DNA from 4 places in the Streptomyces sp. NPDC058812 genome. Region 2 is predicted to be linked to each of the others. Evidence: riboswitches for the same ligand, from Rfam matches in the RefSeq annotation. Region 2 holds a riboswitch; each other region holds the start of a gene.
The links. Region 2 has a riboswitch for cyclic di-AMP ahead of ACFW48_RS33255 (peptidoglycan DD-metalloendopeptidase family protein). Riboswitches for the same ligand answer to the same signal wherever they lie in the genome.

Region 1 (7,109 bases), on a different contig from region 2:
GCAGCCGCGTCGACACCAAGGTGCCGTGGGTGCGGGAGATCACCGCGGCGCAGACGCAACAGACGGCGTAACGGTCCCGCGGGGGCGCTCCGCCGCCCCCTGTGGACAACTCACGGGGCTGTCGGCCGCGTGCGTTACGTTCTGATCGTGAACGCAACCACCGCCGACACCGCCCCCGGCACCGCCCCCGACCCCGGCCGCGTCGTCCTGCTCACCACCAGCCACCGCGTCGCCCCCGGCCTGCTGTCCTGGCCCGCCTGGCAGACCCTGCGCACCGCCGACCGCGTGCTGTGCGCCGACGGCGCCCACCCGCAGCTGCCGTATCTGCGCGAGGCGGGCATACGGGTCGACGAGGCGGCCCCGACCGCCGAGGAACTGATCGCCGCCTGCGCCGGCGGCCGCACGGTGGTGGTCGTGGCGACCGGCGAGGGCGACCCCGCCCTCACCGACGGACTGGCCCGCCTCGCCGGGTCCGGCCGCGTCCCGATGCCGGACCTGGAGCTGCTCCCCGCCTCCTACGACCTGCCGGGCGCCCGCCTGCTCGACCTCGTCCAGGTCATGGACCGCATCCGCGCCGAGTGCCCCTGGTCCTCCCAGCGCACCCACAAGGACCTGGCCAAGTACGCCATCGAGGAGGCGTACGAACTCGTCGAGGCGATCGAGGACGGCGACCGCGACGAACTCCGCGAGGAACTGGGCGACGTACTCCTCCAGGTCGTCTTCCACGCCCGCATCGCGGAGGAGGACCCCGACGCGCCGTTCTCCGTCGACGACGTGGCCGGCACCATCGTCGCCAAGCTGATCCACCGCCACCCGCACGTCTTCGGCGACGAGACCGCGTCCACCCCCGAAGAGGTCAGGGAGCACTGGCTGCGCACCAAGGCGGCCGAGAAGCAGCGCACCTCGGTCACCGAAGGCGTCCCCCTCGGCCAGCCCGGTCTCGCCCTCGCCGCCAAGCTCGCCTCCCGCGTCCGCACGGCGGGCCTCCCGGTCCCGCTGCCCGCCGGCGAGGGCGTCGGCTACGAACTGCTGGCCCTGGCGGCCCGCGCCGAGGCCGAGGGCACGGACCCGGAGGCGGCACTGAGAGCGGCGGCGCGGGCGTACCGGGACGCGATCAGGCAGACGGAGGGCGCCGGGGGCTGAGACCGGTGCCGTCCGGCGCCGACGGGGGGAGGGCCACCACCGCCCCGGTCACCGCCGGCTCCCCGGATACGGTCAAGGGGTGACCGACCACTCCACGCCCGACCGTCCCGCCCCCGAGCTCTTCACCTGGGAGTTCGCGAGCGACCCTTACCCCGCCTACGCCTGGCTGCGCGAGCACGCGCCGGTGCACCGCACGCGGTTGCCCAGCGGTGTGGAGGCCTGGCTGGTCACCCGGTACGCCGACGCCAAGCAGGCCCTCGCCGACCCGCGGCTGTCCAAGAACCCGGCGCACCACGACGAGCCCGCGCACGCCAAGGGCAAGACCGGCATTCCGGGGGAGCGGAAGGCCGAGCTGATGACCCATCTGCTGAACATCGACCCGCCGGACCACACGAGGCTGCGGCGGCTGGTCAGCAAGGCGTTCACCCCCCGCCGGGTCGCCGAGTTCGCGCCCCGGGTGCAGCAGCTCACCGACGACCTCATCGGCCGCTTCGCCGGCACCGGCAGCGCCGACCTGATCCACGAGTTCGCGTTCCCGCTGCCCATCTACGCCATCTGCGACCTGCTCGGCGTACCCCGGGAGGACCAGGACGACTTCCGGGACTGGGCGGGCATGATGATCCGTCACGGCGGCGGGCCACGGGGCGGGGTCGCGCGGTCGGTGAAGAAGATGCGGGGCTATCTCGCCGACCTCATCCACCGCAAGCGCGCGGCACTGCCGCCCGAGCCCGGCCCCGGCGAGGATCTCGTCTCCGGGCTCATCCGCGCCTCCGACCACGGCGAGCACCTCACCGAGAACGAGGTGGCGGCGATGGCCTTCATCCTGTTGTTCGCGGGCTTCGAGACCACGGTCAACTTGATCGGCAACGGCACGTACGCCCTGCTCACCCACCCCGAGCAGCGGACCCGGCTGCAGACGTCCCTCGCCGCCGGTGAACACGCCCTGCTGGAGACCGGCGTCGAGGAGCTCCTGCGCTACGACGGCCCGGTGGAAATGGCCACCTGGCGCTTCGCCACCCGGCCGCTCACCATCGGCGGGCAGGACATCGCGGCCGGCGACCCCGTCCTCGTCGTACTCGCCGCCGCGGACCGGGACCCGGAGCGGTTCACGGACCCGGACACCCTCGACCTCGCCCGCCGGGACAGCCAGCACCTCGGGTACGGCCATGGCATCCACTACTGCCTCGGCGCCCCGCTCGCCCGGCTGGAGGGACAGACCGCCCTCGCCACGCTGCTCACCCGCCTCCCGGACCTGCGCCTCGACGCGGACCCGGCCGACCTTCGCTGGCGTGGCGGGCTCATCATGCGCGGTCTGCGCACCTTGCCCGTGTCGTTCACACCCGTCCCGTCAACGGCGGGCAACGGTTCGTCGTCGACGCAAAAGTGACACGCGCTCAACTCTGTGATCTTCACGTGATCTGCGCGGCATGAACTTGTGACAAGCGATCATCTGCCTATACGTTCACGAATCAGCGTGGCGCCGAGCATCATCCGCCGCGCGGTCCCCGCTGTCTCGTGAAAGGTCGTCGCATGCTCTCCGGGAACGGTCGTCACCGCCGCCCCCGCCAGGCTCCCGCCCTGGTCGTCGCAGCCGGAGTGACCGGCTCCGCCATCGCGATCCCGCTCCTCGGCGCCACCGGCGCCCACGCGGCCGACGGGGCGAACTGGGACCGTGTCGCCGAGTGCGAGACCGGCGGCGCCTGGAGCCAGAACAGCGGCAACGGCTACTACGGCGGCCTGCAGCTCTCCCAGGACGCCTGGGAGCAGTACGGCGGCCTGGAGTACGCGCCGAGCGCCGACCAGGCCAGTCGCTCCCAGCAGATAAGAGTCGCCGAGAAGATGCACGCGGACCAGGGCATCGCCGCCTGGCCGACCTGTGCCCTGCTCGCCGGCATGGGCAACGGCCCGGCGTCCACGGACAGCGGAACCGGTTCGTCGGGTGACGGTACGTCGGAGGAGCCGGAAGCCCCGGAGGTGTCGGACGCCCCCGACGCGTCCGGCACGACCGAGTCGCCGGAACCCACCTCCGACACGCCCTCTTCGTCCCCTTCGTCGTCTTCGCCCCCCACCCCTGACGCCACGTCGGGCGGCGGGGACGATTCGACCAAGTCCGACACGTCCCCTGAATCCGAGCCCACGGAGAGCGCCGGCTCCCAGGGTGCCGACGCTTCGCCCACGGCCCCTCCGGAGACCGGCGAAACGGACAAGGCGGGTCAGAGTGGCGGGGATTCGGCGCTCACCGACACCGGGGACTCCGGCGCGGGCAAACATCGCGGCGACAGTGCCGACGAAGGCGCGGCGAACGGCCGCGCGGCGGAGTCGTCGGGGCGGCACGCCTCGCGCGGTGAGGGTGAGTCGCGAGGGGTCGCGGACGGCTCGTACACCGTCCGGTCCGGCGACAGTCTCTGGGGCATCGCCGACTCCCTTGACCTCGACGGCGGGTGGCGCTCGCTCTACGTCGGCAACAAGGGGGTCGTCGGCACCGACCCGGACCACATCCTGCCCGGTCAGACGCTCACGGTCACGGGCGAATCGGGCGAAAAGTAGGGCCAGTTCGCTCACGGTTCGAGACTGTATGTCCGTTTTGGATCACGTGAGAGATAGGTCTCAGAAGCCGTGATCGTCTTTGAAAATCCGCGGAGCGCGGGTCTACGGTCATGACCGCTCGCCATCGCGGGCCCCGGCTGCCGCAACGCCGAATCCTGCCAGCGGCCGTCCGGGAACAGTCGTCGCGCAAGCGCCGAAGGCAGGAGCGGGGGACCCAAGGTAAGTGCCGCACCGGGCAGTTGAGCCGGAGCGGCTAGGGGTGGAGCCGAGTTCCGTGAGGAACCCGGCCGGGCAACTCAACCGGCCCGAACCCGACAGCTCACCTCGCAGGCGTCGGTGAGGGGATCAACCATGCTGTTTTCCGGCAAGGGCAAGCACCGCCGCCCGTCCAAGGCCACCCGTGTCATCGCCGTCGCCGGCGTCACCGGTGCCGCCGTCGCCGCCCCGCTGATGGCGGCCGGCAACGCCTCCGCCGCCACCGCGTCCGAGTGGGACGCCGTCGCCCAGTGCGAGTCCGGCGGCAACTGGTCCATCAACACCGGCAACGGTTACTACGGCGGTCTGCAGTTCTCCGCCTCCACCTGGGCCGGCTACGGGGGCACGCAGTACGCCGCCACCGCCGACCAGGCCAGCAAGGCGCAGCAGATCGAGATCGCCGAGAAGGTGCTCGCGGGTCAGGGCAAGGGTGCCTGGCCGGTCTGCGGCACCGGCCTGTCGAGCGCCGCGTACACCGGTGGCGGCTCCGGCGAGAGCCAGGACAGCGGCTCCTCGCAGAGCGAGAGCAGCGGCTCCACCGCCGACCGCTCCACCGAGCAGAAGGCCTCCCGCTCCGACGAGCGCCCGGCCGCCGAGCCGAAGGCCGAGAAGCCGGCCGAGAAGAAGACCGTCACCACCCCGACCGGCAAGAAGGTCGAGAAGGGTGACGGCGAGTACAAGGTCGTCAAGGGCGACACCCTCAGCTCGATCGCCGAGGAGCACGACGTCAAGGGCGGCTGGGCGAAGGTGTTCAAGCTGAACGACGACATCGTCGACGACGCCGACCTGATCTACCCGGGCCAGCAGCTGCACCTGAAGTAGGCAGCGGCCCTCCCTGCTCCCGTCCCGGTGCGTGTTCCCCCGTACGCACCGGGGCGGGTTTTTTCACGCCCCGTTCCGAACGGGTTTTCGGAAACGTCTTTGTTCCGTTCGGAAACATTTTACTCTCGGTTCTGTCCACCGGGTGGGCGATCGGCTGGCCGATCGCCCGGAGCCGGTTAGGCTCGGACCCGCAGAGCCGCCGCGGTCCTCGGACCCGCGCGTCACACCGAAGCGTCACATTGAAGAAGGAGATGCTCGTGCCGTCCATCGACGTCGTCGTAGCCCGGGAAATCCTGGACTCCCGAGGCAACCCCACGGTCGAGGTCGAGGTCGGCCTCGACGACGGCAGCACGGGTCGTGCCGCCGTCCCGTCCGGCGCCTCCACCGGTGCCTTCGAGGCCATCGAACTCCGTGACGGCGATGCGGGCCGTTACCTGGGCAAGGGTGTCGAGAAGGCCGTCCTCGCCGTCATCGAGCAGATCGGCCCGGAGCTGGTCGGCTACGACGCCACCGAGCAGCGCCTGATCGACCAGGCCATGTTCGACCTGGACGCCACCGACAACAAGGGCTCGCTGGGCGCCAACGCCATCCTCGGCGTCTCGCTCGCCGTCGCCCACGCCGCCTCCGAGGCCAGCGACCTGCCGCTCTTCCGCTACCTGGGCGGCCCGAACGCGCACCTGCTGCCGGTGCCGATGATGAACATCCTGAACGGCGGGTCGCACGCCGACTCGAACGTGGACATCCAGGAGTTCATGATCGCCCCGATCGGCGCGGAGTCCTTCTCCGAGGCCCTGCGCTGGGGCGCCGAGGTCTACCACACGCTGAAGAAGGTCCTGAAGAACAAGGGCCTGGCCACCGGCCTCGGCGACGAGGGCGGCTTCGCCCCGAACCTCGGCTCCAACCGCGAGGCCCTCGACCTCATCCTCGAAGCCATCAAGGAAGCCGGCTACACCCCCGGCGAGCAGATCGCCCTCGCGCTCGACGTCGCCGCGTCCGAGTTCTACAAGGACGGCTCCTACACCTTCGAGGGCAAGACCCGCTCCGCCGCCGAGATGACCGAGTACTACGCCGAGCTGGTCGAGGCGTACCCGCTGGTCTCCATCGAGGACCCGCTGTTCGAGGACGACTGGGACGGCTGGAAGGTCCTCACCGACAAGCTCGGCGACAAGGTGCAGATCGTCGGCGACGACCTGTTCGTCACCAACCCGGAGCGCCTGGCCCGCGGCATCGACGAGAACGCCGCCAACGCGCTCCTGGTCAAGGTCAACCAGATCGGTTCGCTGACCGAGACCCTGGACGCCGTGGAGCTGGCCCAGCGCAACGGCTTCAAGTGCATGATGTCCCACCGCTCCGGCGAGACCGAGGACGTCACCATCGCCGACCTGGCCGTCGCCACCAACTGCGGCCAGATCAAGACCGGCGCCCCGGCCCGCTCCGAGCGCGTCGCCAAGTACAACCAGCTGCTGCGCATCGAGGAGATCCTCGACGACGCCGCGGTGTACGCCGGCCGCAGTGCCTTCCCGCGCTTCAAGGGCTGAGCACCACCCCCCGGTAGGCAGCGTCGTACGTACGTCCCCGTACTCGGTCCCGTACCGTGTGCGGGGACGTACGCACGTGTGGACTTAAGGCGGGGACAGACATGGCGGTGAAGGACCGGGACCGTTTCTCCACCGCGACCAGGATCCGGATCATCGGGGAACAGACCGCGGCCCGGGTCTACCGCTCGCAGACCAAGCGCCAGGCCCGCCGCTCCCGGCTGACCGGCCGGGCCGCGCTGCTCGCGATGGTGCTCTGCTCGCTAGTCGTGGCGCTCGCCTACCCGATACGGCAGTACGTCGCCCAGCGCGCCGAGATCGCCGACCTCCAACGGGAGCAGCAGGAGACCCGCGACCGGGTCGAGGACCTGCGCGACCTCAAGGCACGCTGGCAGGACGACGCCTACGCCGAGCAGCAGATCCGGTTGCGGCTGCACTACGTGATGCCGGGGGAGACGGGGTTCGTCGTCGTCGACCCGGACGCGGCCGAGCAGGCCCGCGCCGAGGGCGGCGCCGCCGACCGTCCCTGGTACCGGAACGTCTGGGACGGGGTCGACAAGGCCGACGCCGCCGCCCGCCGGCCGTGAACCGCCCGCGCCGGCCGTGAACCGACCGCGCCGGCCGCGAACCGGCCACCCCGCAGTGAACCGACCGCTCCGGCAGTGACTCAACAGGAAGACCAGCAGAAGACAGTCATGCAGACTCCCCCGCCGACCACCCCGCGCACCGAGCCCACCGACGCGGACGTCGAGGCCTTCAAGCAGCAGCTCGGGCGCCCCCCGCGCGGCCTGCGCGCCATCGCGCACC
Region 2 (7,109 bases):
ACGGAGAAGGGCCGCGGCTACGAACCCGCCCTGCGCGACGAGGAGGACCACTTCCACACCGTCGGTGTGATGGACCCGCTCACCTGCGCGCCGCTCAGCCCCTCGAACGGACCGTCCTGGACCTCCGTGTTCGGCGAGGAGATCGTCCGCATCGGCGAGGAGCGCGACGACGTCGTGGCGATCACCGCGGCCATGCTGCACCCGGTCGGCCTCGCCGCCTTCGCCGAACGTTTCCCCGACCGGGTCTGGGACGTCGGCATCGCCGAGCAGCACGCCGCCGTGTCCGCGGCCGGCCTCGCCACCGGCGGCCTCCATCCGGTCGTCGCCGTGTACGCCACCTTCCTCAACCGCGCCTTCGACCAGTTGCTCATGGACGTGGCCCTGCACCGCTGCGGGGTCACCTTCGTCCTGGACCGGGCCGGCGTCACCGGCGCCGACGGGCCCTCGCACAACGGCATGTGGGACATGTCCGTCCTCCAGGTCGTCCCCGGTCTGCGCATCGCCGCGCCGCGCGACGCCGACCAGCTGCGCGCCCAGCTGCGCGAGGCGGTCGCCGTCGACGACGCGCCGACGCTGGTGCGCTTCCCCAAGGAGTCCGTCGGACCGGCCGTACCCGCCGTCGACCGGGTCGGCGCGATGGACGTCCTGCACGCGGCCGACCGGCCCGAGGTGCTGCTCGTGGCCGTCGGCGTGATGGCGCCCGTCTGCCTCCGCGCCGCCGAGCTGCTCGAAGCCCGCGGCATCCGGTGCACCGTCGTCGACCCGCGCTGGGTCAAACCCGTCGACCCGGCGCTCGCGCCCCTGGCCGCCCGGCACCGTCTGGTGGCCGTCGTCGAGGACAACAGCCGCGCCGCCGGGGTCGGTTCGGCGGTGGCACTGGCGCTGGGCGACGCCGACGTCGACGTACCCGTGCGCCGGTTCGGCATCCCCGAGCAGTTCCTCGCGCACGCCAAGCGCGCCGAGGTGCTCGCCGACATCGGTCTCACGCCGGTCGAGATCGCCGGGCGGATCAGCGCGAGCCTGGCCGTCGGCGCACAGGCCGGGGAAGCGGCCGGAGATCAGGCCGGGGACGTCCGGACCGTCACGCCAGTCCAAGGAGAGAGCTGAATGACCAAGGAGTTCGACCTCGCCGCGCTCTTGGCCGAGCGCGGAGCCGAGCGGTACGAGCTGCACGCCAGGCACCTCAACCACCAGTTGCCGCGCATGCTGCACACCATCGGCTTCGACAAGGTCTACGAGCGGGCCGAGGGCGCGCACTTCTGGGACGCGGACGGCAACGACTACCTGGACATGCTCGCCGGGTTCGCGGTGATGGGCCTGGGGCGCCACCACCCTGTCGTACGCAAGGCGCTGCACGACGTCCTCGACGCCTCGCTGGCCGACCTCACCCGCTTCGACTGCCCGCCGCTGCCCGGGCTGCTGGCCGAGAAGCTGCTCTCCTACAGCCCGCACCTGGACCGGGTCTTCTTCGGCAACAGCGGCACGGAGGCGGTCGAGACCGCGCTGAAGTTCGCCCGGTACGCGACGGGCAGGCCGAGGATCCTGTACTGCACGCACGCCTTCCACGGGCTGACCACCGGCTCGCTGTCCGTCAACGGCGAGGACGGTTTCCGCGACGGCTTCGCCCCGCTGCTCCCCGACACCGCCGTCCCGCTCGGCGACCTGGACGCTCTGGCGCGGGAGCTGGCCCACGGCGACGTGGCCGCCCTGATCGTGGAGCCGGTCCAGGGCAAGGGCGTGCACGAGCCCCCGCCCGGCTATCTGCGTGCCGCGCAGGAGCTGCTGCACCGGCACAAGGCGCTGCTGATCGCCGACGAGGTGCAGACGGGCCTCGGCCGGACGGGCAAGTTCTACGCCTTCCAGCACGAGGACGGCGTCGAGCCCGACCTGGTGTGCGTGGCCAAGGCGCTGTCCGGCGGATACGTGCCGGTGGGGGCCACGCTGGGCAAGGACTGGATCTTCCAGAAGGTGTTCTCCTCGATGGACCGGGTCCAGGTCCACTCGGCGAGCTTCGGGTCCAACGCGCAGGCCATGGCGGCCGGGCTCGCGGTGCTGTCGGTGATGGAGAACGAGGAGATCGTGGCGAACGCGGCCGCGGTGGGAGAGCGGCTGAAGTCCCGGCTGACGGAGCTGGTGGACCGCTACGAACTGCTCGCCGACGTCCGGGGGCGGGGGTTGATGATCGGCATCGAGTTCGGCCGGCCCAGGTCCCTGAAGCTGCGCAGCCGCTGGACGATGCTGCAGGCCGCGCGCAAGGGTCTGTTCGCGCAGATGGTCGTGGTGCCGCTGCTGCAACGGCACCGGATCCTGACGCAGGTGTCCGGCGACCACCTGGAGGTGATCAAGTTGATCCCGCCGCTGATCATCGGCGCGGCGGACGCGGACCGGTTCGTCGACGCCTTCACCGAGGTGATGGACGACGCCCACAACGGCGGCGGCCTGATGTGGGACTTCGGAAAGACCCTGGTCAGGCAGGCGGTGGGCAATCGTTAGCGCGTCCACCCGCGACCGTCTTTGCCTCTGAGGCAAGAAAATTGCCTGTCGGGCAGGTTTCGGGCTGAATGGAGGCATGACCTCCCACGAGACCGGTCCGCCGTCGCCGGACGCGCCGGCGGACGCGGTGTCCGTCGTGGCACCGCAGCTGCGTGCCCTGCGGCGCAGGGCCGCCCTCACCCTGGAGGCGGCGGCCCGCGCCGCCGGGCTGTCGCCCGCCCACCTCTCCCGCCTGGAGACCGGGCAGCGCCAGCCCTCGCTGCCGATGCTGCTCTCCCTCGCCCGTGTCTACGGTACGACCGTCTCGGAGCTGCTCGGCGAGACGGCCGCGGACCGGGACGCCGTCGTGCGTGCCGACGCCATGGAGCCGACGTTCGCGGGCGGCTGGACGTACTGGCAGGCCGGCGGGGCCGGGCGTGGGATGCAGGCCCTGCGGGTCCATGTGCCGCACGGCTCACAGGGTGACATCGTGCGGGTGCATCCCGGTGAGGAGTGGCTGCACGTCCTGCGCGGCCGGCTGCGTCTGCGCCTCGGGGACACCGTGCACCGGCTCGGTCCGGGTGACAGCGCGCACTTCGACTCGCTGACTCCGCACCGGATCGCCGCTCAGGACGCCGACGGGGTCGAGCTGCTGTTCGTCCACACCCTGCTGCAGAGTCCGACGGCGGCGCTGTGCCTGGGACCGGCCGGCACGCCGGCCCACCCCACCCCTGGAGAGACGCGATGAACCTGCAGGAGAAGTTCCCACGCGCCCTGTGGGTGCGGCTCTTCGTCTACCTCATCGTGGGGCACGTCTTCGCGGCCTTCGTCTACCTGCTCTTCGAGGTGGGCACCAACGGCCGGTGAGCGGGTGGCTCAGTCCAGCATCCGCTCGCGCAGCCGCTCCCGGGTCTCCGGCGTGATCCGCAGGCCCTTCTCCAGGTAGGCGTCGACCCCGCCCCAGGTCTCCTCGACGGTCTCGAAGGCCGCCGCCAGATACTCGGCGCGCGCGTCGAAGAGGGGGCTGAGCAGCTCCATGACCTCGGGGGAGTAGGCGGAGGCGGCGGAGCTGCTGCGGCGCACCTTGTAGCGGCGGTGCGTGGCGTTGGACTTCAGGTAGTCGTCGATGACGGCCTCGCGCTCGACGCCCAGGGCGAGCAGCGTGATCGCGATCGACAGGCCCGCGCGGTCCTTGCCGGCCGCGCAGTGCATCAGGGCGGGGACGCTGTCCTCGGCGAGCGCGTGCAGCACCCGGGAGTGCTCCGCCGTGCGCTCCTTGATGATCATGCGGTAGGAGTCGATCATCCGGTTGGCGGCCTTGCCGTCCGCCAGGATCTCGCGCAGCTGGTCGAGGTCGCCGTCGCGGACCATCTTCCAGAACTCGGCACCGTCGGCCGGATCGCTCAGCGGCAGGTTCACATTGCGCACGCCGGGCAGCTCGACGTCCGGGCCCTCGAGCTTCTGGTCGGCCGCGTTGCGGAAGTCGAAGATGGTGTGCAGGCCCAGCGAGGCCAGGAACGCGGCGTCCTCCCCGGTGGCGTGCGCCAGGTGGCCGCTGCGGAACAGCACCCCTTGTCGCACCCGCCGCCCGTCCACGGTCGGCAGCCCGCCCACGTCACGGAAGTTACGCACACCGGCCAGCTCGGGTTCGGTCGACGGGACCTGCTGCGTCACGGGGACTCCTCCCACTCCGCCCCGCCGGCGCTGCTCGCCGACGGGCACCACTCGAAGATACGGCACGGTCCGGGGGCGTCGGCTGCGCAGCCGCCCGACTGCGCCACATCTGGACCGTCTGTCCGAATTGTTGCCTTCCTTCCAACTAGCGCCGGAATGAAAGGGGCTGGAGAGGCGGCGCGTGAGCAGCGTCATATCCGTGACCGTGCGTTGCTCGTCATGTTCACGTAATTCGGCCGGTTTTCAAGGCTGTTTACGCGAAAGGGCACTGCGCGAATCGACGGAGGGTGACCGGTGTTCCCGTAAAGGATCAATCGGAACACCTGTCAATGGAACCCCTCGCTTGTCCCCGCGCGTCTTGGTCCCTTACGTTCACCACCGATCCGGACGGACGCCTAATCCTGCCGCCGACCGGAGCCCGCACTCATCCACCACCCGTACACGGCAGGAGCGGGGGACCCACAGGTACAACTGCCTGTTCCGGTTCCCGGAACGGCTTGGGGTAAAGCCGCGTCTCGGCGCGGCCGGGCATCTCCAGCTCGCACCCGACAGCTCACCTCGTAGGCGCCGGAGAGGAATTCACCATGCCCGCGAAGGGTAAGCACCGCCGTACCAGGGCCATGCGCCTGACCCGCACCATCGCCGTCGCCGGAACCGGTGGCGCCGCGCTCGCGCTCCCGCTGCTGGGTGCCGCCGGCGCCCACGCCGCTCCCGCGCAGTCCGTTTCCGAGCAGGCCGTGCAGTCCATACCGACGACGGCGAAGAAGGCCGCCGGCAGCGGCACCGAGAAGAACGCGGACTCGCGGACGTACACCGTCAAGAGCGGTGACTACCTCTCGAAGATCGCCGACGAGCAGGACGTCGACGGCGGCTGGAAGAAGCTGTACTCGGACAACCGCGACGCCGTCGGCTCGGACCCGTCGCTGATCCACCCCGGCCTGAAGCTCTCGGTCGGCGAGCAGGCCGCGAAGTCGTCGGCCCCCTCCTCCTCCGCCGAGTCGGAGAAGCCGGCCGAGAAGCCCGCCGCGCCGAAGAAGTCGTCCTCCGAGAAGTCCGAGTCGGCCGAGAAGCCGTCGGACGCCGCGAAGACCTCGTCCTCGGACTCCTCCGACTCCTCGAACGCGAGCGCCCAGTCCGCCGGCACCACCAGCGGCTTCACCTCGCCCGTGCCCGGCGGCGCCGTCGGCACCCCGTACCACCAGACCGGCAGCATGTGGTCCAGCGGCTACCACACCGGCACGGACTTCGTCGTCCCGACCGGCACCTCGCTCAAGGCCGTCGGCGCGGGCACCGTCGTCTCCGCCGGCTGGGGCGGCGCGTACGGCAACCAGGTCGTCATCCAGCTCGCCGACGGCCACTACGCCCAGTACGCCCACCTGTCCTCGCTCTCCGTCTCCGCCGGGCAGTCCGTGACGGCGGGTCAGCAGGTCGGCCTCTCGGGTGCCACCGGCAACGTGACCGGTCCGCACCTGCACTTCGAGATCCGCACCACGCCGGACTACGGCTCGGACGTGGACCCGATCGCGTACCTGCGCTCGCACGGCGTCTCTCTCTGACGACGGCTTGGGCGCAGCCTCCGCGCCACCGAAGGCCGGACCCCGATCCCCGGGTCCGGCCTTCGGCGTATTCCGGAATTGACGAACACTTTAGGCGTGGTCTTTCTCACCGCCCGTCAACCCTTTCCTACGGTCGCGTAGGTCACATTCCAAGGTGAATCATGGGCCGATGTGGCAGACGATTCGAAGAGTGACAGCAGAGAAGTGATCGGGTCGTACGTGGCGGTGGGGGACAGCTTCACCGAGGGCGTCGGTGACCCAGGCCCCGACGGGGCGTTCGTCGGCTGGGCGGACCGGTTGGCCGTACTGCTCGCGGACCGGCGCCCCGAGGGCGACTTCAGGTACACGAACCTCGCCGTGCGCGGCAGGCTGCTCGACCAGATCGTGGCGGAGCAGGTCCCGCGGGTCGTCGAACTCGCGCCGGACCTGGTCTCGTTCGCGGCGGGCGGCAACGACATCATCCGCCCCGGCACCGACCCGGACGAGGTGGCCGAGCGGTTCGAGCGCGCCGTGGCCGCGCTGACCGCGGCGGCCGGCACCGTCCTGGTGACGACCGGCTTCGACACCCGTGGGGTGCCCGTCCTCAAGCATCTGCGCGGCAAGATCGCGACCTACAACGGGCACGTCCGTGCCGTCGCCGACCGCTACGGCTGCCCCGTGCTCGACCTGTGGTCGCTCCGGAGCGTCCAGGACCGCAGGGCATGGGACGCCGACCGGCTGCACCTGTCGCCGGAGGGCCACACACGCGTGGCGCTGCGGGCGGGCCAGGCCCTCGGCCTGCGTGTCCCTGCCGACCCGGACCAGCCCTGGCCGCCGCTGCCGCCCCGCGGCACCCTGCACGTCAGGCGCGACGACGTGCAGTGGGCGCGCGAGTACCTGGTGCCGTGGATCGGACGCCGGCTGCGAGGCGAGTCGTCGGGCGACCACGTGATCGCCAAGGGGGCGCTGTCGCCGGACGACATCAAGGTGCGGATCGCGGCGGTGGCCTGACGGCGGCGTACGGGGTGCGGGCGTGCGGGGTGCGGGCGTGCGGGGTGCGGGCGTGCGGGGTGCGGTTTGCGGCGGACGATCGCGGGGCCGCTTCGCCGCTTCGCCGCTTCGCCGCTTCGTCGGTTCGCGCGGGCGGACGTGGGCCGGGTGGGCGGGCCCGGTCGTCGGTGGAACGGTGTTCGAGGGGTCGGCCGGTCGTGCTGTGGACGCGGGGCGGGGCGAGCCCGGTCGTCGGCGGAACGGTGGCCGAGGGGTCGGCCCGTCCCGCTGTGGACGCCGGGGCGGGGGTGTCCGTCCGCGGCGAGGTGCCGCCGGTCCGCGCGAGGCCGCGGCTAACGGCGTGGTGTCGTCAACGCCTCGCGTTCCAGGCCGAGTTCGCGAGCCAGGGCCTCGTCCGTCCACTCCTGGGCCCGGGCC
Region 3 (7,109 bases), on a different contig from region 2:
GGCCGCGAGCGCCGCGGACGTCGCCCTGGACCTGGACCCGTGATGAGCGACACCGGCGCAGGCGAACACCCGGGCGCGGGAGAAGAGCCCGCCGACGTCTTCGACCTGCTCGACCCGGTCCTCGGCCACCACATCGTCAACTCGCTGGGCTGGCGCTCCCTGCGCCTCCTCCAGGAGGCGGCGATCGAACCGCTCCTCGGCGGCGAGGACGCACTGCTGCTCGCCCCCACGGCCGGCGGCAAGACCGAGGCCGCCGCCTTTCCGCTCCTGACCCGCATGGGCCGGCACGGCTGGAAGGGCACCAGTGTCCTGTACGTCTGCCCGCTCAAAGCCCTGCTCAACAATCTCCACCCCCGGCTGAGGACCTACACCGAGTGGCTGGGCCGCACCGCCGAGCTGTGGCACGGCGACATCACGCCGCCGCGCCGTCGCCGCATCCTCACCCAACGTCCCGACATCCTCCTCACCACGCCGGAATCCCTGGAGTCCATGCTGGTGAGCACGCATGTCGATCACCGGGCCTTCTTCTCGGGACTGCACACAGTCGTGGTCGACGAGGTGCACGCCTTCGCGGGCGACGACCGGGGCTGGCACCTGCTCGCCGTACTCGAACGCCTCAGCCGCACGGTCGGACGTCCGCTTCAGCGCGTCGGCCTCTCGGCCACCATCGGCAACCCGCAGGAGCTGCTGGCCTGGCTCCAGGGCTCGGGACGGGGGCGACGTCCCGCTCGTGTCGTGGCCCCGCACTTGGACGGGCACTCCGACTCCCGCCAGCCAGCCGCCGCTCCGTCACCGCCGCCACCTCCCGGGGACATCGAGCTCGACTACGTCGGTTCGGTCGCGAACGCCGCGACCGTCATCGCGGCCCTGCACCGGGGCGAGAAGCGCCTGGTCTTCTGCGAAACGCGCCGTACGGTCGAGGAACTGGGCGAACGGCTCCGTGCGAAGGGCGTCACCACCTTCCTCTCCCACGCCTCGCTCGCCGTCGACGAACGGCGACGCGCCGAGGCCGCCTTCGCGGAGGAACGGGACTGCGTGATCGTGTCCACCAGCACCCTGGAACTCGGGATCGACGTGGGAGACCTGGACCGTGTCATCCAGCTCGACGCACCCTCTTCCGTCGCCTCCTTCCTGCAACGCCTCGGCCGCACCGGCCGACGCCCCGGCACGACACGCAACTGCCTCTTCCTGGCCCTGGACGGTGAAGGGCTGCTCTCCGCCGCGGCACTGCTGCTCCAGTGGTCCCGCGGATGGGTGGAGCCGGTCGTCGCCCCTCCCGAGCCACGCCACCTGGTCGCCCAGCAACTCCTGGCGCTCTGCCTGCAGGAACAGCGGGTCGGAGGGAACCTGTGGCAGGAATGGTGGAACGGCATGGGGCCCTTCGGGCCGGGCGCCGCACCCGTCGTACGTCACCTCGTGGAGCAGGGGTACCTCGACGAGGACGGCGGACTGCTGTTCGTCGGACCGGAAGCGGAACGCCGCTACGGCTACCGGCACTTCATGGACCTGACAGCGGTCTTCACGGCCCCACCCGAGTTCACCGTGTTCCACGGCCGCACCGAGATCGGACGCACCGACCCGGATCTGCTCACCGAGCACGTCGAGGGCCCACGCAAGCTGCTGCTCGCGGGGCGCAACTGGCTGGTCACCTACATCGACTGGAACCGCAAGCGCTGCTTCGTGGAACCGGCCGACGAGGGCGGACGCGCGCGGTGGAGCGGATTCGCGACCGTCCGCGTCCGTTCCTTCCACCTCACCCGTGCCGCCCGCGACGTCCTGCTCGGGGAGGACCCGCCGGTCCGGCTGACGCCCCGCGCGGCCGCCAGACTCGCCGAGGCCCGCGACAGGCACCTGCACACCGTCCACCCCGGCGGAACTCTCGTCACCCGGCACACCGACGGCGACATTCGCTGGTGGACCTGGGCGGGCCACCGGGCCAACGCCACCCTCGCCGCGTCCCTGTCAGCCGTCGTCGTGCCGCATCGGCGGGCCAACGACCAGTGGGTCCCGCTCCGGGAGGACGTCACCCCCGCAAGCTGGCGCGCTGCCGTCGCCCAAGTCCCCTCGAGGCTGTGCCTGCCCGAGGTGGACGAGCGGGCCGTGCGCGGCCTGAAGTTCGCGGAGGCACTGCCGGCCCGGCTCGCGGTGGCGACGCTCGCCGCGCGTACCGCGGACGTGCCCCATGCCGGCGAGGTCCTGGCGGAGCCGGTGCGGTTCGTCCGTCTCACGGGCACGTAGCGGTCCTCCACCGTCCCCCCAGTCCATCCGCCCGCCCCGCATACCGGAGTGCCGCCTGATGCCCCTCCCCTACGTCCTCCTCTCCGCCGCCGTCTCCCTCGACGGCTACCTGGACGACACAGGCCCCGACCGGCTCCTGCTGTCTTCGCCGGCCGACTTCGACCGCGTCGACGAGGTGCGGGCCTCCGTCGACGCGATCCTCGTCGGCGCCGGCACGATCCGGGCCGACAACCCTCGGCTGCTGGTGAACTCCGCCGAGCGGCGGGCGGCCCGGGTCGCGGCCGGGAAGGCGGAGTACCCGCTCAAGGTGACGGTCAGCGCCACCGGCGAGCTGGACCCGGCGGCGCCGTTCTGGCACACGGGAGGCGAGAAGGTGCTCCTCACCACGGACGAGGGGGCCCGGCGGGCCCGCGCGCTGGAGATCGGCGCCGACGTCGTGCCGCTCGGTCCCGCACTCGACTGGCACGCGGGCCTGGAGTACCTGCACGACCGGCGGGGCGTACGGCGGCTCATGGTCGAGGGCGGGGGGACCGTCCACACCCAGTTGCTCCAGCAGGAACTCGCCGACGAACTCCAGCTCGTCCTCGCGCCGCTGTTCGTCGGGGACCCGGACGCACCCCGCCTCTTCGGGCCCGGCGCCTACCAGGGCGGGCGGCTGCGGCTGGTGGAGTCGCGGCGCATCGAGGACGTGGTGCTGACGCGGTACCTGCCCACCGCCCCCGGCACCGGCGACCGCGTCACCGCCGCCGACCGGCACTGGCTGGCGCTCGCCTGCGAGCTTGCCGAGCTGTGCCCGCCGTCCGGGACGGCGTTCAGCGTGGGGGCGGTCGTGGTCGCCGCCGACGGGAGCGAGCTGGCGCGGGGGCACTCACGGGAGGGCGGTGACGCCGTCGTGCACGCCGAGGAGGCGGCGCTCGCGAAGGCCGACCCCGCCGACCCGCGGCTCGCGAGCGCCACCGTGTACAGCAGCCTGGAGCCGTGCGCCCGCCGCGCCTCCCGGCCCGCGCCCTGCGCCTGGCTGATCCTCGACGCCGGGGTACGGCGCGTGGTCACGGCCTGGCGGGAGCCGGACACCTTCGTGCCGGGGGCGGACGGCAGCGGAGTGCTCGCCGCCGGGGGCGCCGCCGTCGTCGTACTGCCTGAGTACGAGGAGCGGGCGAAGGCGCCGAACCGCCACCTGGAGGAGCAGGGAGATACGGATGTGCATTCCACCCCCGGGATGACGTACAGTAGAGACACAACGGCGCGGGGTGGAGCAGCTCGGTAGCTCGCTGGGCTCATAACCCAGAGGTCGCAGGTTCAAATCCTGTCCCCGCTACTCAAGGCCGAAGGCCGGAATCCATGAGGATTCCGGCCTTCGGTGTGTTTGCGACGAATGCGCGAAACCCGGTCACCCGATCGGCCCTCACGGACTCGCCCACCGCCCCCGCTCCGGGAAACCTGGAGGACGGGACGGCAAGCGGCGCGGACGTGCGGGGTGGCGGGAGACGAGTGGTGCGGCCAGGTGACCTGGAGGACGAGGGAGCGTACGCCCGGGCCGGCGGTCGGCTCCCCGGCGATCCCGTGCCCGACCCCGGCCTCGGCGACGGACCGGAACGCGTGCCGCCGGCCGCAGGGCCGCCGCGGCGGACCTCGTACGGGCGGGCCTTCGTGCGCCTGCTCCCCGTGCTGCTGATCGTCGCCGCCGTCCTGTACGACATCTTCACCCCGAGATACTTCACCGCAGGCCCCCTCTACACGGCCGCGCCCCTGGTCGCCGCCCCGATCTACTCACGGCGCGGCACGGTGCTCACCGGTCTCGCCGTGGTCGCCGCCGTCATCGGGCTGCAGCTGAGCAAGGACGTCATCCACTACGTCGACTCCCTCACCGAGCTGATCACCATCGCGACGGTCGCCGTGCTCGCCGTCCTCGTGAACGGCTTCGTCCGCCGCACGGGCGAGCGCCTCGTCTCCGTCCGCGAGATCGCCGAGGCCGCCCAGCGCGCCGTGCTGCCCGAGCCCGCCGAGCGGATCGGCGGTTTCGAGATCGCCGCCTGCTACGAGGCCGCGCAGGCCGACGCCTTCATCGGCGGCGATCTGTACGCGGTGCAGGACAGTGCGCGCGGCATCCGGCTCATCGTCGGGGACGTGCGCGGCAAGGGCATGGGCGCGGTGGCCGCCGTCGCCGTCGTGATCGGCGCCTTCCGGGAGGCCGCCGAGCAGGAGGCGACGCTGGAGGCGGTGGCGCAGCGGCTGGAGCGGGCGCTGGCGCGCGAGGGCACCCGGCGCGACGGACTGGACGCCTTCGAAGGGTTCACCACCGCCGTACTCGCCGAACTCCCGCACGGCGACGGGATCGTCCGCATCGTCAACCGCGGCCATCCGCCGCCCCTGCTGCTGTACGCCGACGGCACCCTGCGCCCGCTGCCCGCCCGGGAGTCGGCGCTGCCGCTCGGCATGGGCGAGCTGGGTGTGTGGCCCGACCGCGCGGAGGAGGCCGACTTCCCCGGTGGGGCCACGCTGCTGCTGTACACCGACGGACTGTCGGAAGCGCGGGACGGGCGGGGCGAGTTCTACGAACCGCACGTGCGGCTGGCCGGCCGCGTGTTCCGGCATCCGACGGAGCTGCTCGACACCCTCGCCGAGGACGTACGCCGGCACTCCGGGGGCGGCATGGCCGACGACATGGCGCTGCTCGCCGTACGACGACCCTGATCGACCCTTGATCAACATCACCGGACGTGACGGACCGACCGCCCTGCGCATAACAACTGATACACCATCAGAAATTCGTGGTGGAGCAGGGAATACTGAAGGGCGGTCAACTCGCCCGGTTTTTGCCGTTCGTGAGGCGTACGTCCGGGCCGGATCCGTTAATGATCAAGAGGAACGGCTTGGAATCCGAGCCCCGCGTCTATTAACGTTCGATAACGCAGCGCGGTCGTCCCAGCCGTCACAGAAGGCGGCTCCGTGCGCACGCGCCGAATCCCGCAAGGGAACCGGGGAACCACCACATTGGGGTGAATCGGGCGTATGACGCCGTGCCAGACACGGCGGGTATACGCGCGTAGGAGACCTTCCTGCTCCGAACCCGTCAGCTAACCCGGTAGGCGAAAGGAAGGAAAGGAGTACGCCCACGTGGCGTCCAACCGGCCTGCCCCCGAGGCCCCGTTCGTGCCCAGCGGGCACGACACCGACACCTTCGGATACGACGGCTACCGCACCGAAGAGGGCCCCTGGGAGGAGTGGAATCCCACCGCGGACTCCATCCGCCCCGTACGCGGCCGGCACCGCGTCGCCAAGCAGCGCGGCGGACTCGCCCGCAGCTCCACCGTCCTCGGCGTCGGTGTCATAGCCGCGGTCGGCGCGGGCGGCATGGCCAGCGCGCAGACCGGCAAGCCGCCGGTGTCGATCTCCATGCCGGACCTGCCGAACGTCGGCTCGCTGATCTCCGACGAGGAGAAGCCGCAGCCGGAGGGTTCCGCCACCCCGCTCAGCGGCATCGGCACGGTCGCCGCCGAGACCTCTTCGGAGAGCGACCCCGACGCCGGTGAGACGCTGCGGGCCCGGATCATGGCGCAGGCCGAGCAGCAGCAGGCCCAGGTCGAGACCAAGGCCGCCGCCGAAGCCGCGGCCGCCGCCGAGAAGAAGGCCGCGGAAGCTGCCGCCAAGGCGGAGAAGGAGGCCGAGGCCAAGGCCGCCGCCGCCAAGAAGAAGGCGGAGGAGGAGGCCGCGAAGAAGGCCGAGGCCGAGCGGCTCGCGAAGCTGGCCAAGCAGTACACGCTGCCGACCTCCTCGTACACCATCTCCTCCAGCTTCGGCCAGGCCGGCGCCTACTGGTCCTCCGGCTACCACACCGGCCTCGACTTCGCCGCCCCCACGGGCACGCTGCTCAAGGCGGTGCACAGCGGCACGATCACGTCGGCCGGCTGGGACGGGTCGTACGGCTACAAGACCGTGCTCACCCTCGATGACGGCACCGAGATCTGGTACGCCCACCAGTCCTCCATCAGCGTCAGCGTCGGCCAGGAGGTCACCACCGGTGACGTCATCGGCCGCGTCGGCGCCACCGGCAACGTCACCGGCGCCCACCTCCACATGGAGGTCCACACCAGCGGAGGCGGCGGTATCGACCCGATGGCGTGGCTGCAGAGCAAGGGTCTGACTCCCTGAGCGGTCTGACCCCCTGAGCCATGCCGTTCCCGGCCCTCACCGCCTCTGGTCCCCGGCGGTCCTGATGGCGACCCCCCGACGTCAGGGCTGCCGGTTTGCGGGATTTTTGCCCCGCTTCCGGAATCGCCGGGTCCTGTGCGTTCGTTGACGCAGGACATGACTTCTCTGCGCAAGCTCGGCTCCTCCGACCTGGAGGTCTTCCCCCTCGCCCTCGGCGGCAACGTCTTCGGCTGGACCGCCGACCAGGACACCTCCTTCGCCGTCCTCGACGCCTACACGGCGGCCGGCGGCAACTTCCTCGACACCGCCGACTCCTACTCCGCCTGGGTCGACGGCAACAGCGGCGGCGAGTCCGAGACCGTCATCGGCAAGTGGCTCGCCTCCCGCGGCAACCGCGGTGACGTCGTCCTCGCCACCAAGGTCAGCCAGCACCCCGAGTACCCGGGACTGTCCGCCGCGAACATCAAGTCGGCGGCCGACGCCTCGCTGCGCCGCCTGGGCACCGACCACATCGACCTCTACTACACCCACTTCGACAAGCCCGAGGTGCCGGTGGAGGAGATCATCGGCGCGCTCGACGAGCTGGTGAAGGCGGGCAAGGTCCGGCACATCGCCGCCTCCAACATCTCCGCCGAGCGGCTCGCGGAGTCCCTGGCCTTCTCCGACCGTGAGGGCCTCGCCCGGTACGTGGCCCTCCAGCCCCACTACAACCTGGTCTC
Region 4 (7,109 bases), on a different contig from region 2:
CGCCTCTTCTACGGCAGCCTGTTCGACTGGACCCTCGAAGCCGGCCCCACGGGGCGCGGGTTCTCCATCGGCACCGGCGGTGTGCCGGGCGGCCTGCACGGCGGTGACGCGGGAGCCTCCCCGTACGTGTTCTTCCGGGTCGACGACCTGGACGCCGCCGTGGCCAGGGTGCGGAAACTGGGCGGCTCGGTGCAGGACCTCGGCGAGGAGGACGCGGAGTCGGTGGCCCGGTTCGGCCGGTTCACGCTGTGCCGGGACGACCAGGGCTCCTCCTTCGGCCTGCACGAGCCGCCGGGCGGGGGATGAACGCGGGCGCCCCGCCGATCCCACCGAGCCCCCTACGACCCCCCTCCGCTGCCGGCGAACGCGCGATCCCCGCGACCCTCCAACCTCGTAACGTACGTCCTGTACATTTTTTACAGGAGGCAGTGCAGCCGACCACGGTTCCGCCACGAGGAGGGGTTCGCCATGACCCGACCGTCCGCCCGTCACGTCCTGCCCGAGTTCACCGAGCGCACGAGCGCCGGGAGCCGGACGACGGACCCGTACTCGAAGCTGCTGGAGGAGCGGATCGTCTTCCTCGGGACACCGGTCGACGAGACCTCCGCGAACGACGTGATGGCGCAGTTCATGTATCTGGAACACCAGGCCCCGGACCGGGACATCGCGCTCTACATCAACTCGCCCGGCGGGTCCTTCACCGCGATGACGGCGATCTACGACACCATGCGCTACGTCACCTGCGACGTGGCGACGACCTGCCTCGGGCAGGCCGGCACGTCCGCCGCGGTGCTGCTGGCGGCGGGCACGCCCGGCAAACGCGCCGTCCTGCCGGGCGCACGGATGGTCATCCATCAGCCCGCGCTCACCGTGCCGGTGGAGGGGCAGGCGAGCGACCTGGCCATCCAGGCCGACGAGTTGATCCGCATCCGCGCCCGCCTGGAGGAGATCCTCGTACGGCACACGGGCCGCGGTCCCGAGCAGGTGAGCGCGGACATCGAGCGGGACACCGTCCTGGACGCACAACAGGCCCTGGAGTACGGCCTGGTGGACCGGGTCGTACCCAGCCGCAGGGCCACGTCTCCGGCACCCGGCGCGAGGTGATCCGGCGATGCTGCCACCGGAACTGCCGCCTCTGCCCGCCCTGACCCGCGCCGAGGCCGAGCTGATCGACCGGTACCTGGACGTCGTCGACCTGCTCGGGCGCATCAACCCCGCGCAGGAGGGCGACACCTATCGCGGGCTGCGGGCCGCCCAGGCGCTGGTCGGCAAGGCGGCCGCCCTGCGCGACGCGCTGGCGCTGATGCACCGGCGGCGCGAGACCGAGCTGCACGCCACCACCCTGGCCCGGGCGCTGCGCGTGCTGGACGGTGAACGACGGACGGCGCGAGTCGGTCTGCCGCCCCGCTCCGACCGTTGAGGCACCCGGAGTTGAAACGGACCAAACGGCGTACCGCCTTTCGGCGTAGGAAACCCTCTGATTTCCGACCGGCCGAGCTTGCGCGACCCGCGTGTCCGGACGGCGCAATGAGCCACTGCGTCGCTGGTCCCGGGGTCGTCACCACACCCACCGGCGGCTCGAACACAGAGGCGTCCACCCGAACGGGCGAGTGGTGAGTAACAACACAAAGGGCACGTTCCGTTGGGATTTTCCCATGGGGCGAGACAAGATCCGTGACTGACGACAAGCCCCCGCCGCAGCGGCGGGGCGGTCCGGGCGGACGCCGAGTCCTGCCGCCGCCCGGACGACCGGTCGACAGGAGTGGATCGGCAGGAGTGGAGGACCCGAGCACGACGGGTCGCCGGAACGGTCGTCTCCGCGGGAGACGCGCCGGGCCGAGCAGCCCTTGGGGTGAAGCCGCACCCGTGCGGCCGGGCAACTTCGCCAGCCCGAATCCGACAGGTCATCCTTCACAGGCGGCTGACGAAGGGTTGCGCATGTCCGCGCTCAATCGTGTCCCGTCGCTGATGGCCCGTGCCGGTACGGCCTCGGCCCTCACCCTCGCCGCCGTGGGCGGTTCCGTAGTGGTCCCCGGCGTCGCCTCCGAGGCGGCCGCGGCGAGCCATGCGACGAAGGCCCTCAAGATCGCTGCCTCCAAGAAGGGCGCACCCTACAAATGGGGCGCCGTCGGACCAAGCAGGTTCGACTGCTCGGGGCTGACGCTGTACTCGTTCAAGAAGGCCGGCAAGAAGCTGCCGCGCACCGCCGCCCAGCAGTACAACAAGACCCGTCACATCTCCGCCAAGAACCGCAAGACCGGGGACCTGGTGTTCTTCCACTCGGGCCGCAGCATCTACCACGTCGGCATCTACGCCGGGAAGGGCAAGATCTGGCACGCCCCGAAGACCGGGGACGTGGTGCGTCTGCAGAAGATCTGGACCGGCAGCGTCTGGTACGGCCGGGTCAAGTAGCCCGCCCGAGGGGGTGACGGCGTCCTGACCCGCCGTCACCCCCTCGGGTGCGCGGTATCCGCCTGCGGCGCGCCGGGTGCCGTCGGCGCCTCACCGCTGGGGCTCCTGCCTTCCCACGGCCCGCACCGCGGCCGTGACCGCCGGTTCGGCGCACTCCGGACCGCCCGGCGGCGCCCAGGGCAACTCGATGGAGACGGTCTTGCCGCCCTCGCGCGTGGGCCGCACTCTCAGCTTGCCGCCGCACTCCGCCGTCAGCCAGCGGATGATCACCATGCCGCGGCCGTTGTCCTGCTGCACGGCGGCGGGTAGGCGTCTGGGAAACCTCGGGTGGCTGTCGGTGACTCCGATGCGCAGCCGCTCGTCACGGTCGAGCACGAGGTCCACGGTGAAGGTGGGCGACTGCCCGAACGTGTGCTGGACCGCGTTGGTCGTCAGCTCCGAGACGATGAGCCGGACGGTTTCGGACACGTCGGTGTCCGGCGGCAGGCCCCACTCCGCCAGTGTGCCGACCACGTAGGTACGCGCGGCGGCCACCGAGGCGGGATCGCTCGGCAGAGTGACGGATGCTTCCAGATGGTCTGCCATGGCGACGTCGTCCCTTTCCCACGGGACCGCAGCCGGACACGGAGCGGATGGTTCGAGTACGGTCCCGGACTGGTGCTTCGCCGCCAGACTGCCATCACCAGACCGGTGCAGGACGGCGATCCACCAAGATATGCATATATCTGTCGCTCAATGCGGTGAACTCTGCGACGGCAGAGCGTATTCGTGCGGCCCATAAGGAGTAAGGGAGTGGCCCATGCAGCACGGTCCCGTGGTGCGCCGTCGGAAGCTGGGCGCGGAACTGCGTGCCCTGCGCACGTCGGCGGGTATCACCAGCGGCGAGGCGGCCCGGCTGGTGGGCTGGCACCAGTCGAAGGTCAGCCGGATCGAGACCGGGACGAGCGGGGCGAAACCGGCCGACGTGCGGTTACTGCTGGACGCCTACGGCGTGGACGACGACCAGTTGCGGGAGTTGCTGGTGATGCTGGCCGGCTCCGACGACGCGGGCGGCCGGAACCACTGGTGGCACGCCTATCGCGGGGTACTGCCCCCGACCTACCGCGACTTCATCAGCCTGGAGTCCCAGGCGAGCGCGATGCGCACGCTGGAGACCACGGTGGTCCCCGGGCTGCTGCAGACACCGGAGTACGCCCGCGCGGTGACGCGCGCCGCGGCGGACGGGCTGCCGGAGGAGCGGCTGGACACACTGGTGGAGGTCCGGCTGGCCCGGCAGGACGTACTGCGGGCGCAGCCGCCGCTTCTGCTGAGCGCGGTCCTGGACGAGGCGGTGTTGCGCCGGGAGGTGGGCGGCCCCGGTGTCATGTCCCGTCAGCTGGCGCGACTGGTCGAGGCCGCGCGTCTCCCCCATGTCCGGCTCCAGGTACTGCCGTTCGCCGCCGGGGCGCACATCGGTGTCACCGGCCCTTTCGTAATCTTCTCTTTTTCGAGCACTTCTGATCTGGACGTGGTTGTTCTCGACCACTTGACGAGTAGCCTGCATCTCGAACGGAAAGAAGACCTAGAGGCCTATACCGAGGCCTTCAACGCCCTTCTGATCCATGCCCTTTCGCCCGAGGACTCGTTGGACTACATCGCCGCGACCGCGGCAGGCGCGTAAGGAGGCACCATGTCAGGCTCACAGTCCGCACTCTGTCGGAACATCCCTGCCGGCACCGATCTGCACGGCGTGCGGTGGCTGCGCAGCAGCTACAGCACCGGAGCGAACAACTGCGTGGAGACGGCCCGGCCGTCGGCCGGCCCCTGGGCCGGACTGCTCGCCGTGCGGGACTCCAAGGACCCGGCCGGGCCCGCGCTGCTCTTCTCCCCCGGGAGCTGGGCCAGGTTCACGGCCGCCGTCCACCGCGGCTGAACCGGTTGGGCACCGGGCGAAGCACGGCCGTGTCACGCCGACTCATGGTCGCGTTTCGCCGATCACCCGTACAGCGCGTTCGATCTGTTCCCCGGAGAGGTCCGCACGAGCGGTCAGCCTGAGCCGTGAGATGCCGTCGGGTACGGAAGGAGGACGGAAGCAGCCCACGGACAGGCCGGCCGCACGGCAGTCGGCCGCCCACCGTACGGCCCCCTCCGGGGAGGGAGCGCGCACCGAGACCACCGCGGCGTCCGGACGTACCGCCGACAGCCCGAGGGCGGTCAGGCGTGCGTGCAACTCCGCCGCCACCTCGCGTGCCCGCGCCGCCCGCTCGGGCTCTCGGCGCAGCAGGGTGAGCGCCGCCAGCGCCGCGCCCGCCGCCGCGGGGGCGAGGCCGGTGTCGAAGATGAACGTCCGGGCCGCGTTGACCAGGTGGTCGATCACCCGGGCGGGGCCGAGCACGGCGCCGCCCTGACTGCCGAGCGACTTGGACAGCGTCACCGTCACGACGACGTCGTCGGCGCCCGCGAGTCCCGCCGCGTGCGGGGCGCCCCGGCCGCCGTCGCCGAGGACACCGAGTCCGTGGGCGTCGTCGACGACCAGCCCGGCGCCGTGCTCCCGGCACGCCTCGGCGAGCCCGGCGAGCGGCGCGGCGTCGCCGTCGACCGAGAAGACCGTGTCGGAGACGGTGACGGCGGGCCCGTCGTGCGTCGCCAGTGCCTTGCGTACGGCGTCCGGGTCGGCGTGCGCCACGACCTGGGTCGTCCCGCGCGCGAGCCGGCAGCCGTCGATCAGCGAGGCGTGGTTGCCCGCGTCGGAGACGACGAGGGAGCCGTGCGGCGCCAGCGCGGTGACCGCGGCGAGGTTGGCCGCGTAGCCGGAGGAGAAGACGAGCGCGGCCTCGAATCCGCAGTAGGCGGCCAGTTCGCGTTCCAGCTCGGCGTGCAGTTCGGTCGTGCCGGTCACCAGCCGGGAGCCGGTCGCACCGCCGCCCCAGGTCCGCGCGGCCCGGACCGCGCCCTCGGTGACCTCCGGGTGCCGGGCCAGGCCGAGGTAGTCGTTGCTCGCCAGGTCCAGCAGCGGCGAGTCGGCCGGGCGGGGGCGCAGAATCCGTACGAGCCCGGCCCGGCGGCGCGCCTGGGCCTGCTCGTCGATCCAGCCGAACGCCATGGGTCGGTCCTCCGTGGTTTTGTAGGCAGTGGACAGACATTAGCGGCACGGCAGCCCCCGCGAGGTGTGGCAATACCCACACGGTGATCTGTCAGTGTTGTGCAAAGTCTCCTTGGCCCCGGGCGGCCCCGTAGGACAGGATCGGCTCTCATGGACCTGCTGAACACGCTGGTGGACAAGGGGCTTCGGCGCGAGTCGCCGACCCGCGAGGAGGCTCTTGCCGTCCTCGCCACTTCCGACGACGACCTGCTCGATGTGGTGGCCGCGGCCGGCAAGGTGCGCCGCCACTGGTTCGGCCGACGGGTGAAACTCAACTATCTCGTCAACCTCAAGTCGGGCCTGTGCCCCGAGGACTGCTCCTACTGCTCGCAGCGGCTCGGCTCCAAGGCCGAGATCCTCAAGTACACCTGGCTCAAGCCCGACCAGGCCTCCCAGGCCGCCGCCGCGGGCGTGGCCGGGGGCGCCAAGCGGGTGTGCCTGGTGGCCAGCGGACGCGGTCCGACCGACCGGGACGTGGACCGGGTCTCGGACACCATCAAGGCCATCAAGGAGCAGAACGAGGCCGTCGAGGTCTGCGCCTGCCTGGGCCTGCTCTCCGACGGCCAGGCGGAGCGGCTGCGCGAGGCGGGCGCCGACGCCTACAACCACAACCTCAACACGTCCGAGGCGACGTACGGGGACATCACGACCACGCACACGTACGCCGACCGGGTGGACACGGTGAACAAGGCGCACGCGGCCGGGCTGTCCGCCTGCTCGGGTCTCATCGCGGGCATGGGCGAGAGCGACGAGGACCTGGTCGACGTGGTCTTCTCGCTGCGTGAGCTGGACCCGGACTCGGTGCCGGTCAACTTCCTGATCCCGATGGAGGGCACGCCACTGGCCAAGGAGTGGCACCTCACCCCGCAGCGGTGCCTGCGCATCCTGGCGATGACGCGGTTCGTCTGCCCGGACGTCGAGGTGCGCATCGCGGGCGGGCGCGAGGTCCACCTGCGCACGATGCAGCCGCTCGCCCTGAACCTGGCCAACTCCATCTTCCTCGGCGACTACCTCACCAGCGAGGGTCAGGCGGGCCATGCCGACCTGGAGATGATCGCGGACGCCGGGTTCGAGGTGGAGGGCGCCGGCGAGGTGACCCTGCCCGGGCACCGGGCGACGGCGGGCGGCGGCTGCGGCTCGCACGAGGGCGGCGGGGCCTGCGGGTCCGCCCCGGCCGACGGGGGCTGCGGCTCCGCTGCGGCCACGGAGGGCTGCGGCTCCGCGCCGCCCTCCGAACCGGCGGTGGCCGGCGAAGCCCGTACGGACCTGGTCGCCGTGCGCCGCCGGGGTGCCGGAACGGACCTCGCGCCCAATGCCTGAGCCCGCGCTGACCGTGGACGAGTTGCTGGCGCTCGACCGGCGGCACGTCTGGCATCCGTACGGACCCATGCCCGGCCGGCAGGACCCGCTCGTCGTGGAGTCGGCGAGCGGGGTGCGGCTGTGTCCGGCCGACGGCTCGGGCGAACTCGTCGACGGCATGTCGTCCTGGTGGTCGGCGATCCACGGCTACAACCACCCGGTGCTGAACGAGGCCGCGCGCGACCAGTTGGACCGGATGAGCCACGTGATGTTCGGC

Region 1: linked by a shared signal. The riboswitch ahead of ACFW48_RS07285 (transglycosylase family protein) and the one ahead of ACFW48_RS33255 (peptidoglycan DD-metalloendopeptidase family protein) in region 2 are both predicted to bind cyclic di-AMP.
Region 3: linked by a shared signal. The riboswitch ahead of ACFW48_RS31040 (M23 family metallopeptidase) and the one ahead of ACFW48_RS33255 (peptidoglycan DD-metalloendopeptidase family protein) in region 2 are both predicted to bind cyclic di-AMP.
Region 4: linked by a shared signal. The riboswitch ahead of ACFW48_RS31945 (C40 family peptidase) and the one ahead of ACFW48_RS33255 (peptidoglycan DD-metalloendopeptidase family protein) in region 2 are both predicted to bind cyclic di-AMP.

Annotation. Positions count from the first base shown of each region.
Region 1 covers NZ_JBHYOB010000003.1:84,694-91,802, reverse strand. The annotation lists gene ACFW48_RS07305 (SurA N-terminal domain-containing protein) at 1-71, shown strand, start outside; gene ACFW48_RS07300 (nucleoside triphosphate pyrophosphohydrolase) at 148-1,143, shown strand; gene ACFW48_RS07295 (cytochrome P450) at 1,223-2,530, shown strand; gene ACFW48_RS07290 (transglycosylase family protein) at 2,674-3,690, shown strand; cyclic di-AMP (ydaO/yuaA leader) riboswitch at 3,872-4,038, shown strand; gene ACFW48_RS07285 (transglycosylase family protein) at 4,042-4,767, shown strand; gene eno (phosphopyruvate hydratase) at 5,025-6,305, shown strand; gene divIC (cell division protein DivIC) at 6,407-6,889, shown strand; gene ACFW48_RS07270 (DUF501 domain-containing protein) at 6,998-7,109, shown strand, end outside.
Region 2 covers NZ_JBHYOB010000022.1:127,206-134,314, reverse strand. The annotation lists gene dxs (1-deoxy-D-xylulose-5-phosphate synthase) at 1-1,107, shown strand, start outside; gene ACFW48_RS33275 (aspartate aminotransferase family protein) at 1,108-2,493, shown strand; gene ACFW48_RS33270 (helix-turn-helix domain-containing protein) at 2,570-3,220, shown strand; gene ACFW48_RS33265 (DUF6126 family protein) at 3,217-3,339, shown strand; gene ACFW48_RS33260 (tyrosine-protein phosphatase) at 3,349-4,146, opposite strand; cyclic di-AMP (ydaO/yuaA leader) riboswitch at 4,569-4,726, shown strand; gene ACFW48_RS33255 (peptidoglycan DD-metalloendopeptidase family protein) at 4,731-5,702, shown strand; gene ACFW48_RS33250 (SGNH/GDSL hydrolase family protein) at 5,907-6,692, shown strand; gene ACFW48_RS33245 (TetR/AcrR family transcriptional regulator) at 7,025-7,109, opposite strand, start outside.
Region 3 covers NZ_JBHYOB010000019.1:139,590-146,698, forward strand. The annotation lists gene brxD (BREX system ATP-binding protein BrxD) at 1-43, shown strand, start outside; gene ACFW48_RS31020 (DEAD/DEAH box helicase) at 43-2,238, shown strand; partial or broken gene ACFW48_RS31025 (dihydrofolate reductase family protein) at 2,297-3,418, shown strand; tRNA gene ACFW48_RS31030 (tRNA-Met) at 3,483-3,556, shown strand; gene ACFW48_RS31035 (PP2C family protein-serine/threonine phosphatase) at 3,733-4,932, shown strand; cyclic di-AMP (ydaO/yuaA leader) riboswitch at 5,187-5,344, shown strand; gene ACFW48_RS31040 (M23 family metallopeptidase) at 5,356-6,390, shown strand; gene ACFW48_RS31045 (aldo/keto reductase) at 6,547-7,109, shown strand, end outside.
Region 4 covers NZ_JBHYOB010000021.1:9,021-16,129, forward strand. The annotation lists gene ACFW48_RS31930 (VOC family protein) at 1-306, shown strand, start outside; gene ACFW48_RS31935 (ATP-dependent Clp protease proteolytic subunit) at 469-1,104, shown strand; gene ACFW48_RS31940 (hypothetical protein) at 1,112-1,420, shown strand; cyclic di-AMP (ydaO/yuaA leader) riboswitch at 1,791-1,935, shown strand; gene ACFW48_RS31945 (C40 family peptidase) at 1,939-2,412, shown strand; gene ACFW48_RS31950 (ATP-binding protein) at 2,503-2,997, opposite strand; gene ACFW48_RS31955 (helix-turn-helix domain-containing protein) at 3,212-4,072, shown strand; gene ACFW48_RS31960 (DUF397 domain-containing protein) at 4,082-4,324, shown strand; gene ACFW48_RS31965 (8-amino-7-oxononanoate synthase) at 4,367-5,494, opposite strand; gene bioB (biotin synthase BioB) at 5,645-6,853, shown strand; gene ACFW48_RS31975 (adenosylmethionine--8-amino-7-oxononanoate transaminase) at 6,846-7,109, shown strand, end outside.